One region of the Rhizobium sp. LjRoot258 genome, then DNA from elsewhere that is predicted to be linked to it. Evidence: riboswitches for the same ligand, from Rfam matches in the RefSeq annotation. Region 1 holds a riboswitch; the other holds the start of a gene.
What was found. Region 1 has a riboswitch for thiamine pyrophosphate ahead of thiC (phosphomethylpyrimidine synthase ThiC). Riboswitches for the same ligand answer to the same signal wherever they lie in the genome.
Positions count from the first base shown of each region.

Region 2: it holds a riboswitch for thiamine pyrophosphate, as region 1 does, so the genes downstream of both, thiM (hydroxyethylthiazole kinase) here and thiC (phosphomethylpyrimidine synthase ThiC) in region 1, are expected to answer to the same signal.

Region 1 is NZ_CAXUST020000001.1:3,647,979-3,655,553, forward strand. Features, by position in the region: gene ACSQ9D_RS17920 (ABC transporter ATP-binding protein) at 1-448, shown strand, start outside; gene ACSQ9D_RS17925 (ABC transporter ATP-binding protein) at 448-1,440, shown strand; gene ACSQ9D_RS17930 (four-carbon acid sugar kinase family protein) at 1,437-2,498, shown strand; gene ACSQ9D_RS17935 (FadR/GntR family transcriptional regulator) at 2,524-3,288, shown strand; TPP riboswitch at 3,336-3,447, shown strand; gene thiC (phosphomethylpyrimidine synthase ThiC) at 3,540-5,366, shown strand; gene thiO (glycine oxidase ThiO) at 5,368-6,342, shown strand; gene thiS (sulfur carrier protein ThiS) at 6,339-6,536, shown strand; gene ACSQ9D_RS17955 (thiazole synthase) at 6,540-7,313, shown strand; gene ACSQ9D_RS17960 (thiamine phosphate synthase) at 7,310-7,575, shown strand, end outside.
Region 2 is NZ_CAXUST020000002.1:1,449,352-1,456,926, reverse strand. Features, by position in the region: gene thiD (bifunctional hydroxymethylpyrimidine kinase/phosphomethylpyrimidine kinase) at 1-601, opposite strand, end outside; gene thiE (thiamine phosphate synthase) at 598-1,233, opposite strand; gene thiM (hydroxyethylthiazole kinase) at 1,230-2,033, opposite strand; TPP riboswitch at 2,083-2,179, opposite strand; gene ACSQ9D_RS27630 (MFS transporter) at 2,275-3,675, opposite strand; gene ACSQ9D_RS27625 (LysR family transcriptional regulator) at 3,796-4,755, shown strand; gene ACSQ9D_RS27620 (sugar kinase) at 4,759-5,748, opposite strand; gene ACSQ9D_RS27615 (carbohydrate ABC transporter permease) at 5,745-6,560, opposite strand; gene ACSQ9D_RS27610 (carbohydrate ABC transporter permease) at 6,560-7,501, opposite strand; gene ACSQ9D_RS27605 (ABC transporter substrate-binding protein) at 7,501-7,575, opposite strand, start outside.

The sequences.
Region 1 (7,575 bases):
GACGACGGCGCTCGACGTCACCATCCAGGCCCAGATCGTCGATCTCGTGAAGGATCTGCGCGCCAAGCTCGGCATGTCGGTGGTCTGGATCACTCATGACCTGGCGCTGATCGCCGGTCTCGTCGATCGCGTCGCCGTGCTTTACGCCGGCACCGTTGTCGAGGATGCGCCGGTCGATGAACTCTACGCTCGCCCGAGCCATCCCTACACGCGCGGTCTCTTGGCCTCGATCCCGAAGCTGTCGGATGCACCGGCAAGCCGGCTGAGCTCGATCGGCGGCACACCGCCCGAACCGGGTCGCCGGCCGAAGGGATGCCCCTTTGCGCCGCGCTGTCCGCTGGCGGAAGCGATTTGCCTCGAGCGCGTACCGAAGCTCGAGCCGCTGGCCGGCGCCGGAAATCACCGGGCCGCCTGTTTTGTCGTCCAGAAAATGCAGGAGGCTGCGTGATGGGTGCCCAACCGCTGCTCAGGGTCGAGAACCTCGTCAAGCATTTCCACGTCAAGCTCGGCGCCTTCGGCGAACGCTCGGCGACGGTCTATGCGCTCGACAACGTCAATCTCGATATCATGGAAGGCGAGACGCTGAGCCTCGTCGGCGAATCCGGCTGCGGCAAGTCGACGACCGGCTTCACCATCCTCAACCTCTACAAGGCAACCAGCGGCAAGGTCGTCTACAAGGGCCAGGATCTGGCAACGCTGGACGAGAAGCAGATGCGGCCCTTCCGCCGCGACCTGCAGATCGTCTTCCAGGATCCCTATTCGACGCTCAACCCGCGCATGACGATCGGGGAGGCGATTGGAGAGCCGATCCTGTTCCACAAGCTCTGCACCAAGGCGGAACTGAAGGACCGGGTCGCGACGCTGCTGACCGACGTCGGCCTGTCGACCCGCTTTGCCCAGCGCTATCCGCACGAGCTTTCCGGCGGCCAACGGCAGCGTGTCGTCATCGCCCGCGCGCTCGCCTGCCAGCCCAAGTTCATCGTCTGCGACGAAGCGATCTCCGCACTCGACGTTTCCATTCAGGCGCAGATCATCAACCTGCTGCTCGACCTGCAGGAAAAATATGGCCTGACCTACCTGTTCATCGCCCACGATCTGGCCGTCGTTCGCCATATCAGCACCCGTGTCGGCGTGATGTATCTCGGCCGTCTGGCGGAGCTTGCGACCCGCGAGGAGCTGTTCGACAACCCGCTGCATCCCTACACCAAAGCGCTGCTGTCGGCCGTTCCGGACACCGATCCGGAGCTGGAGCGCAGCCGCAAGCGCCAGATCCTGCAGGGTGACGTGCCAAGTCCGCTCAATCCACCGGCCGGCTGCCGCTTCCATACGCGATGCCCGATCGCCATGGAGGCTTGCAGCAGGGCGGTTCCGGAATGGAAGGAAGCCAAGCCCGGCCATCTCGTCGCCTGCCACGCGGTCAACACCGGACAAACCACATGACGTTGAAGGTCGCGATCATCGCTGACGATCTGACCGGCGCACTGGACACGGGAACCCCCTTTGTCGACGCCGGGCTTTCCGTCGCTGTCGCGATCGAGGTCGAAGCCATATCGGATGCGCTTATGACCGGTTGCGAGGTCGTGGTGGTCAACACGGCCTCAAGAGCTCTCCCGGAGGAGGAAGCGGCAGGAAGGGTCAGCGTTGCGGCGAAGGCCCTTCTTGCCGCCTCGCCTCAGATCGTTTTGAAAAAGATAGACTCCCGTCTCAAGGGGAATGTTGCAGCAGAAAGCGCAGCTATTGCCGCCGTCTTCGGCCACGCGGCAATCGTCGTGGCACCAGCCATCCCCGATCAAGAGCGTTTGACCCGCAACGGCCATGTCGTCGGCCGCGGCGTCAACGAGCCGCTACCGATTGCCGATCTCTTCAAGACAGCTGACGGCCAGGTCCTCGTGCGTGACGCCGAGACTGATGGCGATCTCGACCGGCTGGTCGGCAGGCACGACTGGAAGATCACACTTGCCGTTGGCGCGCGCGGCATCGGCGCCGCGCTTGCTCGCAAGATCGGCAGGGCCAACAAAGCAGGCCGACCCTTTGCGGCATCAAATCGGACAGTTTTCGCCGTCGGTTCCCGCGACCCGATCACAGCGGCACAAATGACCAAGCTGGAGGCTTCCGGTGTCCTGACCTCGGCCATTGATGCTCCCGTGGGAATGCTACCGGACGAACAGCGGTTAGGCCTGCCGGTGCTTCTGCGCTGTACAGGCGAAATCACCGGCGAGACCGCGGCAGTTGCCGACCGGTTCGCGAAAGGCGTAAAGTCGATCATAGATGCGACGCGCCCGGAGATGCTGATGGTTGGCGGTGGCGATACGGCGCTGGCAGTTTTTCGCGAGCTCGGAATTCGGATCCTGAGGCCGCAGGGCGAAATCGAGGCGGGCATTCCGTGGTTTGACGTCAAAACGGCCGATGGCCTGCGTTTCCGCTGCGCGGTGAAGTCCGGGGGCTTCGGAAATTCTGATAGTTTGGTAAGACTGATTGCACAGAATCAGGCGGCATAGGACAATGCCGACGGGGAGAATGAAGGTGGACGAAGCAAACGGTGTATCGGCGAATGCGCAAGCGTCGCCTGCGACAAAGCCGGAGCGCGGTAAGGCCGTCAAGCTGGTCGATCGGGTGTTCGATCAGTTGCAAGAGCGCATTCGCTCGGGAAACTATCCGCCCGATTCACGACTTCCCGGTGAGCACGAGCTTGCGTCGATGCTTGGCGTCTCGCGCCCCATCGTGCGCGACGCGTTGGCACGCTTGCGCGATCAGGGCATCGTCTACGCCAGGCAAGGTGCCGGCACCTTCGTCAGCGCTCATGGCTCGCCGACGACGCAGCTTTCCTATTCGCCGGTCAAGACGATCGCCGATATTCAGCGCTGCTATGAGTTTCGCCTGACGATCGAGCCTGCTGCCGCCTATTTTGCTGCCAAGCGCCGCGACGAGGCGGCGATTCAGAAGATCGCAGCTGCTCTCGCCGATCTCCGTGAGGCGACCAGCCACCAGCTTCATCGCACTGACGCCGACTTCACGTTCCATCGTGCGGTCACGGAAGCCGCCAACAACCACTACTACACGGCCTCGATCGATGCCCTGAAAGCGCATATCGCGGTCGGCATGCATCTTCACGGTCTGTCTCTGCTTGGCCCGCGCCAAGGTCTTGAGCAGGTCTACGAAGAACACAACAAGATCTACCTCGCCATCGTCGAAGGCCGCGCGGAAGACGCGCGGGCGCTGATGAAGGCGCATCTCGAGGGCTCGCAGAGCCGCCTCTTCGAAGGCCGGGCGCTGGACCTTTCGATGTAGCCTACGCGGTCGGCTTGACAGCTTTGCTACTCTGGTTCTAACCTTTTCGCATTCACCAGGGGGGTCCCGGCAAGGGGCTGAGATACTGCTATCGCGCGCAGTGACCCGTTGAACCTGATCCAGTTCATACTGGCGTAGGGACGGTGCAAGCGCTCGAAGGCATTGGATTCTCGCGAGGAAACCGTGTCAGCGTCTTTTCATCATTCCGGCTGAGGACTGGGTCTCCAAATGCAAACTTGGAGCCTCAAACCATGAATATTGCCGCAAAGAATATCACCCCGACCGTTACGACAGGCCCATTGCCGGCCTCTCGAAAAATCTACATTCCCGGAGAAATCCACCCTGATGTCCGCGTCCCGATGCGCGAGATCAGCCTTCACCCGACATCGGGCGAACCGCCGGTCACGGTCTATGATTCCTCGGGCATCTACACCGTCGAAGGTGCCGACATCCGCATCGAGCAGGGACTACCAGAACTGCGCCGCGGCTGGGTGGTCGCCCGCGGTGACGTCGAAGCCTATCAGGGCCGCCAGGTCCGCCCCGAAGACAACGGCTTTGCCAGCGGCGAACGGCTGACGCCGGAATTTCCCGGCACGCGCCAGCCGCTCCGCGCAAGGGACGGCAAGGCCGTGACCCAGCTCGCCTATGCGCGCGCCGGCATTATCACACCGGAGATGGAATTCATCGCGATCCGCGAGAACCTTGGCCGCAAGGCGCAGGCGGAGGCTATCACGCGCGACGGCGAAAGCTTCGGCGCCCGGATTCCGGATCACGTAACCCCGGAATTCGTCCGGCAGGAGATTGCCACCGGCCGAGCGATCATTCCCGCCAACATCAATCATCCCGAATCCGAACCGATGATCATCGGCCGGAACTTCCTGGTGAAGATCAACGCCAATATCGGCAACTCCGCCGTCACGTCTTCCATGGCCGAAGAGGTCGAGAAGATGGTCTGGGCTGCCCGCTGGGGCGCCGATACAGTCATGGATCTCTCCACCGGCCGCAACATCCACAACATCCGCGAATGGATCATCCGCAACTCGCCACTGCCGATCGGCACGGTTCCACTTTATCAGGCGCTTGAGAAGGTCGAGGGCATTGCCGAGAACCTGACCTGGGAAGTCTATCGCGACACCCTGATCGAGCAGGCCGAGCAGGGGGTCGACTACTTCACCATCCACGCCGGCGTGCGGCTGCACTACATTCCGCTCACCGTCAACCGCGTCACCGGCATCGTTTCGCGCGGTGGCTCGATCATGGCCAAGTGGTGTCTTCATCACCACCGCGAGAGCTTCCTCTACGAGCATTTCGAGGAGATCTGCGACATCTGCCGCGCCTATGACGTCTCCTTCTCGCTCGGCGACGGCCTGCGTCCGGGCTCGATTGCCGACGCCAACGACGCGGCACAGTTCGCCGAGCTGGAAACGCTCGGCGAACTGACGAAGATCGCCTGGGCCAAGGACTGCCAGGTCATGATCGAAGGCCCCGGCCACGTGCCGATGCACAAGATCAAGGAGAACATGGACAAGCAGCTCGCCGTCTGCGGCGAGGCGCCCTTCTATACGCTGGGACCGCTGACCACCGACATTGCACCCGGCTACGACCACATCACCTCGGGCATCGGTGCTGCGATGATCGGCTGGTTCGGTACGGCGATGCTCTGCTACGTCACCCCGAAGGAGCATCTTGGTCTACCCGACCGCAACGACGTGAAGACCGGCGTCATCACCTACAAGATCGCTGCCCACGCGGCCGATCTCGCCAAGGGGCACCCGGCCGCTCAATTGCGCGACGACGCCCTGTCACGCGCTCGCTTCGAATTCCGCTGGGAGGACCAGTTCAACCTCGCGCTGGACCCCGAAACCGCCCGCAGCTTCCATGACGAGACGCTGCCGAAGGAAGCGCACAAGGTGGCGCACTTCTGCTCCATGTGCGGCCCGAAGTTCTGCTCGATGCGGATCTCGCACGACATCCGTGCCGAGGCGCAGAAGGAAGGGCTCGACGCGATGGCGGCGAAATACCGCGAGGGCGGCGATCTCTACATGCCAATCAATGCCGTCGAACAGTCGGGCGACTGATATGCATGTGCTTGTCAAAGGGGCCGGCGTTGCCGGCCTCGTCGTCGCCCACGAACTCAGCCTTCGCGGTGCCGATGCGACGGTCATTGATCCGGCTAAAGGCTCCAGGCAGGCAGCCTCCTGGCTCGCGGGCGGCATGCTCGCGCCCTGGTGCGAGCGCGAAAGTGCCGAGGAAGCCGTATTGCTGCGAGGTCGCGATGCTCCCGACCGGTGGGACATGATGCTGCCGGGGGAGGTACACCGAAACGGAACGCTGGTCGTTGCTCCCGCCCGCGACCAGAGCGAGCTCAATCGCTTCGCCGGTCGCACAAGCGGCCATGAATGGTTGGATGAAGAAAATATCGCCTCATGGGAGCCAGCTCTGGCAGGGCGCTTCAGGCGCGCCCTTTTCTTCCCACTGGAAGGACACCTCAATCCAAGGCGAGTCTTGGGTCTGCTGCGAGAAAAACTTGTCGATCGGCGTGTTGCATTCATCGAGCGAGTGGCCGGAGAGACCGACTACGACGACATCGTGGATTGCACTGGCGCCGCGCGGATCGGACAGACGAGCGGACTTCGCGGCGTTCGCGGCGAAATGCTTTATCTGGAAACCGGCGAGGTTACCCTCACCAGGCCCGTTCGCCTGCTGCATCCCCGCTTCCCCGTCTATATCGTTCCGCGCGGAGATGGCCTGTTCATGGTGGGTGCCACCATGATCGAGACGGAGTTTGACGGTCCGATCTCGGCGCGTTCGATGATGGAGTTGTTGAACGCCGCCTATGCAGTGCATCCCGCCTTCGCGGACGCTGCAGTGGTCGAAACCGGCGTGGGCATCCGGCCGGCATTCGCCGACAATTTTCCCCGCGCGACCCGCGAGCGCGGTGCGGTCGTGCTCAATGGCCTCTATCGCCACGGCTTCCTGCTTGCGCCCGCAATGGCGCAGGAAGCCGTTGACCTTGTCTTCTCCAGAACTGAACCAGGAGGAAATAGCCGATGAAACTGATCGTCAACGGCGAGCATCACGACCTCATTGCAGCAACGTTGTCGGAACTGCTGACGCTGATGGAATACGAGGGCGAATGGTTGGCGACCGCCGTCAACGGCGAAATCGTCCACCGCGAGGACCGTGTCGACCATGCGCTTAACGACAATGACAGGATCGAAATCTTGTCGCCGATGCAGGGCGGCTGAATGATGCTGAAGCTCTATAACGCCGAGGTTTCGTCCCGCTTGCTTCTTGGCACTGCGCGATACCCTTCGCCCGCGATCCTAGCGGAGGCCGTCAAACGATCAGAAACGGAGATTGTCACTGTCTCATTGCGCCGAGAGACCGCTGGCGGGCGTAGCGGCGGCGCCTTCTTCGAACTGATCCGGGCGCTCGGCGTCCGCGTGCTGCCGAACACAGCCGGCTGCCATGGGGTCTCCGAGGCCGTGTTGACAGCCAAGATGGCGCGAGAGCTGTTTGGCACCAGCTGGATCAAACTGGAGGTGATCGGCAATCACGATACGCTTCAGCCTGATGTCTTCGGACTGGTCGAGGCAGCGCGCATTCTTTCAAGCGAAGGCTTTCAGGTTTTTCCCTACACAACCGATGACCTTGTGGTCGCCGAGAGGCTGCTCGAAGCGGGATGCCGGGTGTTGATGCCCTGGTGTGCCCCGATCGGCAGTGCCGCGGGACCGCTCAACCTTTCGGCGCTGCGTTCGATGCGCGCGCATTTTCCCGACATCCCATTAATCGTCGACGCCGGTATCGGCCGGCCTTCGCACGCGGCAACCGTCATGGAACTCGGCTTCGATGCGGTCCTCTTGAACACGGCCGTTGCCGGCGCCGGCGACCCGGTTGCCATGGCCGGGGCATTCGCCAAGGCGATCGACGCGGGCCGGCAAGCGTTCAGCGCCGGCTTGCTGGAGCCGCGCGATGTCGCAGTCCCGTCGACACCTGTCATTGGAAAGGCCGTCTTCGCATGAAACTCGATCCCTTCTATCTCATCGTCGACAGCGCCGATTGGATCGCGCGGCTCGTGCCCCTCGGCGTCAGGCTCGTGCAGTTGCGGATCAAGAACAAGGCGCCCGCGCAGTTGCGGGCTGAAATCCGCACCGCGAAAGCGATTTGCGCCTTGAACGACTGCCAGCTGATCGTAAACGACTACTGGCAGCTCGCCATTGAAGAAGCGTGCGCTTTCGTTCACCTCGGCCAGGAGGACCTGGAAACGGCCGACCTCGGCGCCAT
Region 2 (7,575 bases), on a different contig from region 1:
GTTTTGCCTCAAACCATGCCAGCCCGGAGGCTGTCGACAGCACATCCGGGCTTTCGTCGCCGGCCAGATGTCCGCCCTTGACGAGGACAGCCTTGGGACCGAGCTGGCGAAGACTGTCTGCCTGCTCGGCCATGTCGCTGCGTGTGGCCGCGGCAGAGACATGAAGCAGTGCAGCCGCTTCCGGCAGGTTTGGCGTCAGCAAGGTTGCAAGTGGCGACAGACGCTTGGACAGAACGTCGACAGCGGAGGGGTCGAGTAGGGCAGCTCCACCCTTGGCGACCATGACGGGGTCCAGAACGATCGGGATACCCTGGTAGGGCACAAGCGCATCGGCGACGGCGTCGGCGATCTCGGCCGTGGCAATCATGCCGATCTTGATGGCGTCGACCCGCACGTCGGCAAGAACCGCCGCAATCTGATCCGCAACGAAGGCAGCAGGGACCAGATGGACGCCGCAAACGCCTTGCGTGTTCTGGGCGGTCAGCGCCGTCATCACTGCCATGCCATAGACGCCGCGCGCGGAAAATGCCTTGAGATCGGCCTGGATACCGGCCCCGCCGGAGGGATCGGAGCCTGCAATGGACATCACGTTTCGGATCATGTTCTTGCCATTTGGATGTTCTTGGCGATCTCTCGTGCCGCCAGCTGTGGATCGGGCGTCCCGCAAATCGCCGAGACAACCGCAAGCCCATCGGCCCCGGCGGCAAGGACGTCACCGACGTGGGCGGATTTCAGGCCACCGATGGCGACGACCGGTACGGGACAAACCTTGATCAGGCGCGAAAGCCCTTCAAAGCCGAGCGCGGGTTTGTGGTCAGGCTTCGTCGCTGTCGCAAAAACCGGCCCCAACCCAGCATAGTCGACAGCTGCGGGGTCGATTGCTGCCGCCAGCGCCGCCGTTTCAGCCGAGAGGCCGAGGATCATGTTCGGGCCAATCAATTGCCGCGCCGTGATCGCATCGATGTCGTCCTGGCCAATATGCAGCCCGTCGGCGCCAATAGCGATAGCCGCCTCCACGTCGTCATTGACGATCAGCAGAGCGCCGGTGCCGGACAATGCCACCTTGAGTGCCCGCCCAGTCTCGATCATCCGTGCCGTATCCGCATGCTTGTCGCGCAGTTGCACCATGGTCGCTCCCCCGGCGACCGCCGCGCGGGCGGTCTCCACCATGCCGAAGGCGGCGCAAAGGCCCGGATCGAGGACGAGGTAGAGAGAAAGATCGAGGTTTCTCATGCCGCGCGCACCCTGGCATGGCGATCGAGCGTAGCAGCGTCAAGCGCGGCAAGTGCATCGAGGAAACGCCAGGAGAACGAGCCCGGGCCGTCCGCGTTGCTGGCTGCCATTTCGCCGGCGACAGAAAAGGTAGCAAGGGCTGCAACCGCTGTCGCGAATGGCGCGCCGGGCCGAATGGCCGCAAATGCGCCAATAAGGCAGGTCAGCGAGCAGCCAAGCGCCGTGACCCGCGGCATCAAAGCCGAGCCACCCTCGATACGAGCCGCCCGGTCGCCATCGGTGACGAAATCGACAGCGCCGGTTACCGCGATCGTCGCTCCGTGTGTCCTGGCTAGTAGCCGGGCAGCGTCCTCAGCCTGGTCGACTTCATCGCGGCTATCCACGCCTTGACCACGGCTCGCCCCGCCGGCAAGCGCGATGATTTCGGAGGCATTGCCGCGAATGACGGTGGGGCCGAGTTCCAGCAGCCGGTCCACCGCCGCACGACGAAAACCGGTTGCGTAGTGGGCAACCGGATCGAGAACAAAGGGCTTGCCGGCCTGGCCGGCCGCGCTGGCGGCTGCCTGCATGCCGCGCAGCCAAGCTGACGAGAGTGTGCCGATGTTGATCGTCAGGGCGCCGGCGAGCGCGGCAAATTCACCAGCCTCTTCTTCCGCATGCACCATGGCCGGGGAAGCGCCAGCTGCCAGAAGAACATTGGCTGCGATGTTCATGGCAACGAAATTGGTGATGCAGTGGACGAGCGGTGGCTGCGCTCGCAATTCGCCCAGCAGCGTTCCCGGCGAGGTCTGATCTTGCATGATGTGCCTTTCGACCGGGGAGAAAGGCGCAGGGACAGCCGCGGGAAGCCGACAGTCCCGAGCGACTCCCTCCGCCGGCATTATCCGGTTCAGGTTCAAAGGGTGCTTCTCAGCCCACCATACGGAGGGCGCCCCTGTCTCTCATCGCCTTCTTGTCGCAGAGAAGCAGGCGACTGTCACCCATAAAATGGACATCGCCGGACGTGGCCGGCGACGTCGCGCGCGAAAAGCGGCGTCCCGGCTATTCCGCCGCCTGATAGATGTTCCGGTCAACGACAGAGGCTCTCGGACCGAGTGCGGCCGCAAGCGTGACGAGGACCGCAAGGACCGCGACAAACGTGATGCCGGCGAAATACGGATCCCAGCCGAAACCGGAAGCCGCACCAAATATGGCCGAGGCTGCCGCAAGCACGATGCCGCCACCGATCTGGAAGGAAGCAAACAACAGCCCCGATGCGAGCCCGGACTGATCCTCGCCAACGTCGGAGAGTGCCGCAACCTGCACTGAGGGATAGGTCATGGCGTAGCCGACACCAAGCGGGAGCTGTGACAGGACGACCAGCCAGACCGGGTTGATGTGGCCAACGCTCAGGATCCAGAAGATGTAGCTGAGGGCCTGCAGCGCCACCCCAAGCGTCATCAGCCCGGTCGTGCCACGATTTTGCGCGATCGTCGCAAAGCGTGGCGCCAGGAACATGACGCAGACGCCGCCGAAGGCAAAAGAGAACCCGGTCGCGAAGGCCGACCAGCCAACGACTGTCTGATAATAGAGCGTCGCGATGAACTGGAAGCCGACATAGACGCCCTGGAACAGCGCAGCAATGGCATTGGCGTGGGAGAGCTTTGCCCGCCGGAATATCGCAAGCGGCACCATCGGATCAGCATGACGGGATTCGACGATCAGGAAGAGGCCGATCAAAGCGGCCGCCGCCACGAGCGCACCCCAGGTCGGCACTGCCTGCCAGCCATCGGCCGCAGCATTGGTGATGCCAAAGACGAAGAGCAAAAGTCCCGGCGTGATTGTTATCGCGCCAGCCCAGTCGAACTTGGCACGCGGCCCGCTGCGCTGCTGGTCTGCCGGCAGCACGAAAGGAGCAATCGCCAGCGCGATAATGGCGACCGGCGCACCCATGACAAGAGTTGCCCGCCAGCTGAAGACCGTCGCGGCACCGCCCAGCACCATGCCAAGGACAAAGCCGGTCGCGCCAGTCGAGGCAAAGATCCCGAGCGCTTTCGCCCGCGCCGATCCTTCGCCGAACACCGACAGAAGCAGGGCAAGGGCAGCGGGTGCCGTAAACGCAGCGGCGATGCCCTTTATCAGGCGTGCGGCGATCAGCGTCGGGCCGCTATCGACAAAGCCGCCGGCGATGCTGGCGGCAGCGAAAATGGCGAGCGACCAGAGGAAGACGCGACGGTGGCCGAAAACGTCCGCGACGCGCCCGCCCAGCAACAGGAAACCGCCGTAGCCAAGCACATAGGCGCTGACGGCCCACTGAAGGGACGTGGCCTTCATGCCGAGCTCGGCCTGTATCGCCGGAAGCGCGACGCCAATCGTGGACACATCCATTGCATCAAGAAAGTTGGCAGCACAGAGCAACAGTAATGCCAGGCCGGCTCCGCCTTGAGATCTCGAAATGGTCATGAGTGATCGTTCCTTTCTGCCGACGCCCCGGGAGGAAGCTTTGAGCGTCAGGGAACGAGAAAATGTACACCTCCCGAACCTATTGCAAATTGATAGTAACCATGTCAGGTATTACTGATAATGATGAATGACACGATCCTCAGAAAGATAGACCTCAACCTGCTGCTGGCTTTCTCGGTGCTGATGCAGGAGCGCAATGTCTCTCGTGCTGCCGAGCGGCTTCTGCTCGGCCAGCCAGGCTTGTCGGCGGCCCTAAAGCGGCTGCGCGAGACGCTTGACGACGAGCTGTTCGTACGGGTCGGGCGAGGTCTGCAGCCGACCCCACGCGCGCTTGCAATCGCGCCGGCGATCGAGGATGCGCTATCGGGCATCGAGCGCGCCATCCGGCCGCCGGCCGCCTTCGATCCAAAGATCTGGCAGGGCGAGTTCAGGATCGGCATGTGCGACAATCTGGAATCGGCGTTCTTCGGGCCGCTGGTGGCGCGTCTGCGCGCACTGTCCCCGGGTGCGCGTCTGATCGGGGTCGCCGCCGACAAGCGCGATGCTGCCCGCATGCTTGACGACGGTGCTTATGATTTCAGCGTCGCGGTCCACGAGGAACCGGCGTCCTGGCATGTCCGGGCGCCGCTCTTCAGCCAGTGTTCGGTCTGCGTCTATGACCCAGCCCAGCTGAAGCGCAAAGCGCCGCTGACGCTGGAAGACTTCGTCAATGCCGCACATGTCACCGTGTCCTTTGAGGGCAACAGTGCGACAAATGTCGACACAGTCCTTGCCAAGGCCGGTCTGCGCCGCCAGGTCGTGGCCACCGTACCGCGCTTTTCAGCACTGCCACCGGCGCTGAGGGCGATGCCGGCAATCGCGACCATTCCGGAATCGATCGCTCGCTGCATCGCGCAGTTGCACGGGCTGGAGATCTCGGCGCCGCCGATCGAACTGCCCGCCGATCCTGTTACGATGCTCTACCGCCGCGTCGACAGGGCGGACGGCCGCTCGGTATGGTTCCGCAAGCTTTTCGTTGACGTCGTCGAAGCCGCGCTCAAGGCGTCCGGCTGCTCCATGACGATCTCGAAGGCCGCTTGACCTTCAAAGGGCCTGCGCCGGATCGTTTCGCGCGTTGATATCGACGGCCTTGGCTGGCCAACTCATCAAAGCTTCATCAAGTTCTGCTCGAGCCGGCGCGCCGATGCGGCCTCCAAATGTCTGGCATTTGATTGCCGCCGCCATCGACGAGGCGCGCATCACGTCCTCGATCGCCATGCCCTCGGAAAGCGTCAGTGCGAAGGTTCCGTGGAAGATGTCGCCTGCCGCCAGCGTATCCGTGGCCGTGATGCACGGTGCTTCGAGATGGCGAATGCAACCGCTGTCGTCGTCGAACCAGTAGGAGCCTCTTTCTCCGAATGTCACGCTAACGAAGGCATGGCTGAAACGCTCCTTCAGCCGGCGAACCATCGATGGCGGCTGCGCCGTTCCTGCCAGACGTTCAGCAGCCGGCTGCGAAAAAACAATATGGCTTGCCGCTGGTGCCAACATCTCGATCACCCCCTCAGGCGCCACGTCACCGTCAAGGATGGCCGGTAGCTTCGCTTCCCGGGCAGCGAGCAGTGTCTGCAGTGCAAGCGATGGCCAGCGCACATCGACCAAAACCGCATCGAATGGGGCGATATCGTCCGCTGTGACCGATTGGACGAGCTGATGCAGACGCGGGTCGTAGAAGGGGATGATCAGGCGCTCGCCGGCATCGTCGATCAGGATCGTCGATACGGCCGAGCGGGCGCCCGCCACGCGCCGCATGCCGCGGGTGTCTATGCCGCTTTCTGCCAGGTCGCCGATGATGCGCTCGCCGGTTTGGTCGTCTCCGACCGCACTCCAGAGGCTGGCGTCCCCACCAAGCTTTGCGACCGCGAAAGCAGCACTCGTGGCCATACCTTCGGCGATCTGCAGCATGTCGTATGGTAGAACTTTGCCTTGCCCGCTGGGCATGGTGCGGACCCTGAAGAGGGTATCGAGAACAGCGGCTCCAACGCACAGAATGTGTCGCTTCGCACGCTCATCGATTGCGGTCGTCAGTGTCACTTCACGGCACCCGCCGTCAGCCCGGCCACAATCTGCCTTTGTGCAAAGACGGTCAGGATCAAAACCGGCAGGGTAACGATCAAGGCGGCCGCCGCAAGCGGCCCCCAGCTGACCTGCTCGAACGACAGCATGTTGTAGACCGCGACCGGCAGGGTGCGGGTCTCACGGCTTGCAAGGACGATGCCGAAGACAAAATTGTTCCAGGAGAAGATGACCGATAGGATGAAGGCCACCACGATTCCCGGACGTGCGATCGGCAGCGCCACAAGGCGGAAAACCTGCCAGGGCGTTGCCCCGTCGATGCTTGCGGCCTCTTCCAATTCCATCGGTGTGGTTTCGAAATATCCGATCATGATCCAGACGACGATCGGAACGGTAACGACGAGATGGATGATAATCTGCGGCCAAAGCGTGCCGAGTAGGTTCAGCCATTGGAACAGCAGGAAGAGCGGGATCAAGAAGGAAAGGCCGGGCGTCATTCGGGCGATCATGATGACGACAGCCGACTTTTCGGCCTTCAGACGCGCAATGCCGTAACCGGCCGGCACCCCGATGATGAGCGCCAAGAGCGTCGCCGCACCCGTGACAAGAACCGAATTCCAAAGGTAAAGGAAGAAGTTATTCTCCGCAAACACCTTTGCGTAGTTCGACCAGGCAAAACGCTCGGGAATGAAGATCGGCGGATAGGCGCCATTGTCGATCTCGTACTTCAGGGACAGAGAGATCATCCACAGGAAGAACAGGACCACCGGCGATATCATCACCAGCGCCACGAACAGAAGTCCGATGCGATCAAGTGCCTTGCGCTTCATCAGCGTGCCTCCCCATCGGACCAGTTGGCGCGCTGCTTGACCATCAAAAGGACGAAGGAGAGCGCCACGATGAGCACGAAGAAGATAACGGCCATGGCCGAGCCATATCCGATGTCGTAGTAGGAAAACGCCGTGTTGTAGAGATAGATATTGATCGTCTCCGAGGCGGTCCCCGGTCCGCCCTGCGTCATCGCATAGATGATGTCAAAGCTTTTGACCGCGTCGATGCTGCGAATGATGACGGCAATCATCAGGAACGGCGCGATCATCGGCAAAGTCAGGTAACGAAACTTCTGCCAGACATTGGCACCATCGATTTCTGCGCTCTCGTAGGGCTCGCGCGGCACTGCCGCCAGGCCACCAAGCACGATCAGCATGACGAGCGGTGTCCACTGCCATGTTTCCACCAGCACCAGCGAGGGAATGACGCTCGTCTGATTGTAGATCCACTCCTGTGGGCCGATCCCGATAAAGGAAAGAAGATAATTCAAAACACCGAGCTGGGGATGGAACATCATCGTCCAGACAAGTGCAATGGCGACGGGGGTCGCCATCATCGGCATGACGAATATGCCGCGCAGAATGCCGCGGAGCGGGAACTGGGCATCGAAGATGAGGGCGGCGAGCGTCCCCAGGAGCAGGGGAGCAACGACGGACAATGTCGTATAGAGCACCGTATGCCACAAGGAATCCCAAAAGCGCAGGTCAACGGCAAGGCGCAGGTAGTTATCCAACCCGGCGAAGACCTGTGCCTGGCCGAGTGTCCAACTGTTGATGCTCATCCACAGGGTAAAGACCCATGGAAAAACAATAACGGCCGCCACGACGATCAGGGCGGGAATGACGAAAGGCCAGTAGTTGGGAGCAAACCGGCCCGGTTTGCTCCTCTGCTTTGCCGTGGCCTTGACCGCTGTTGCGGTTTCCATGCTCACCGAAGACATTATCCCTCGCTTCGTGCCAGCACCGGCTCGAACTGAGTTGTAGCCGTCTTCAGCTCAGCAGCAGGATCGGCGCC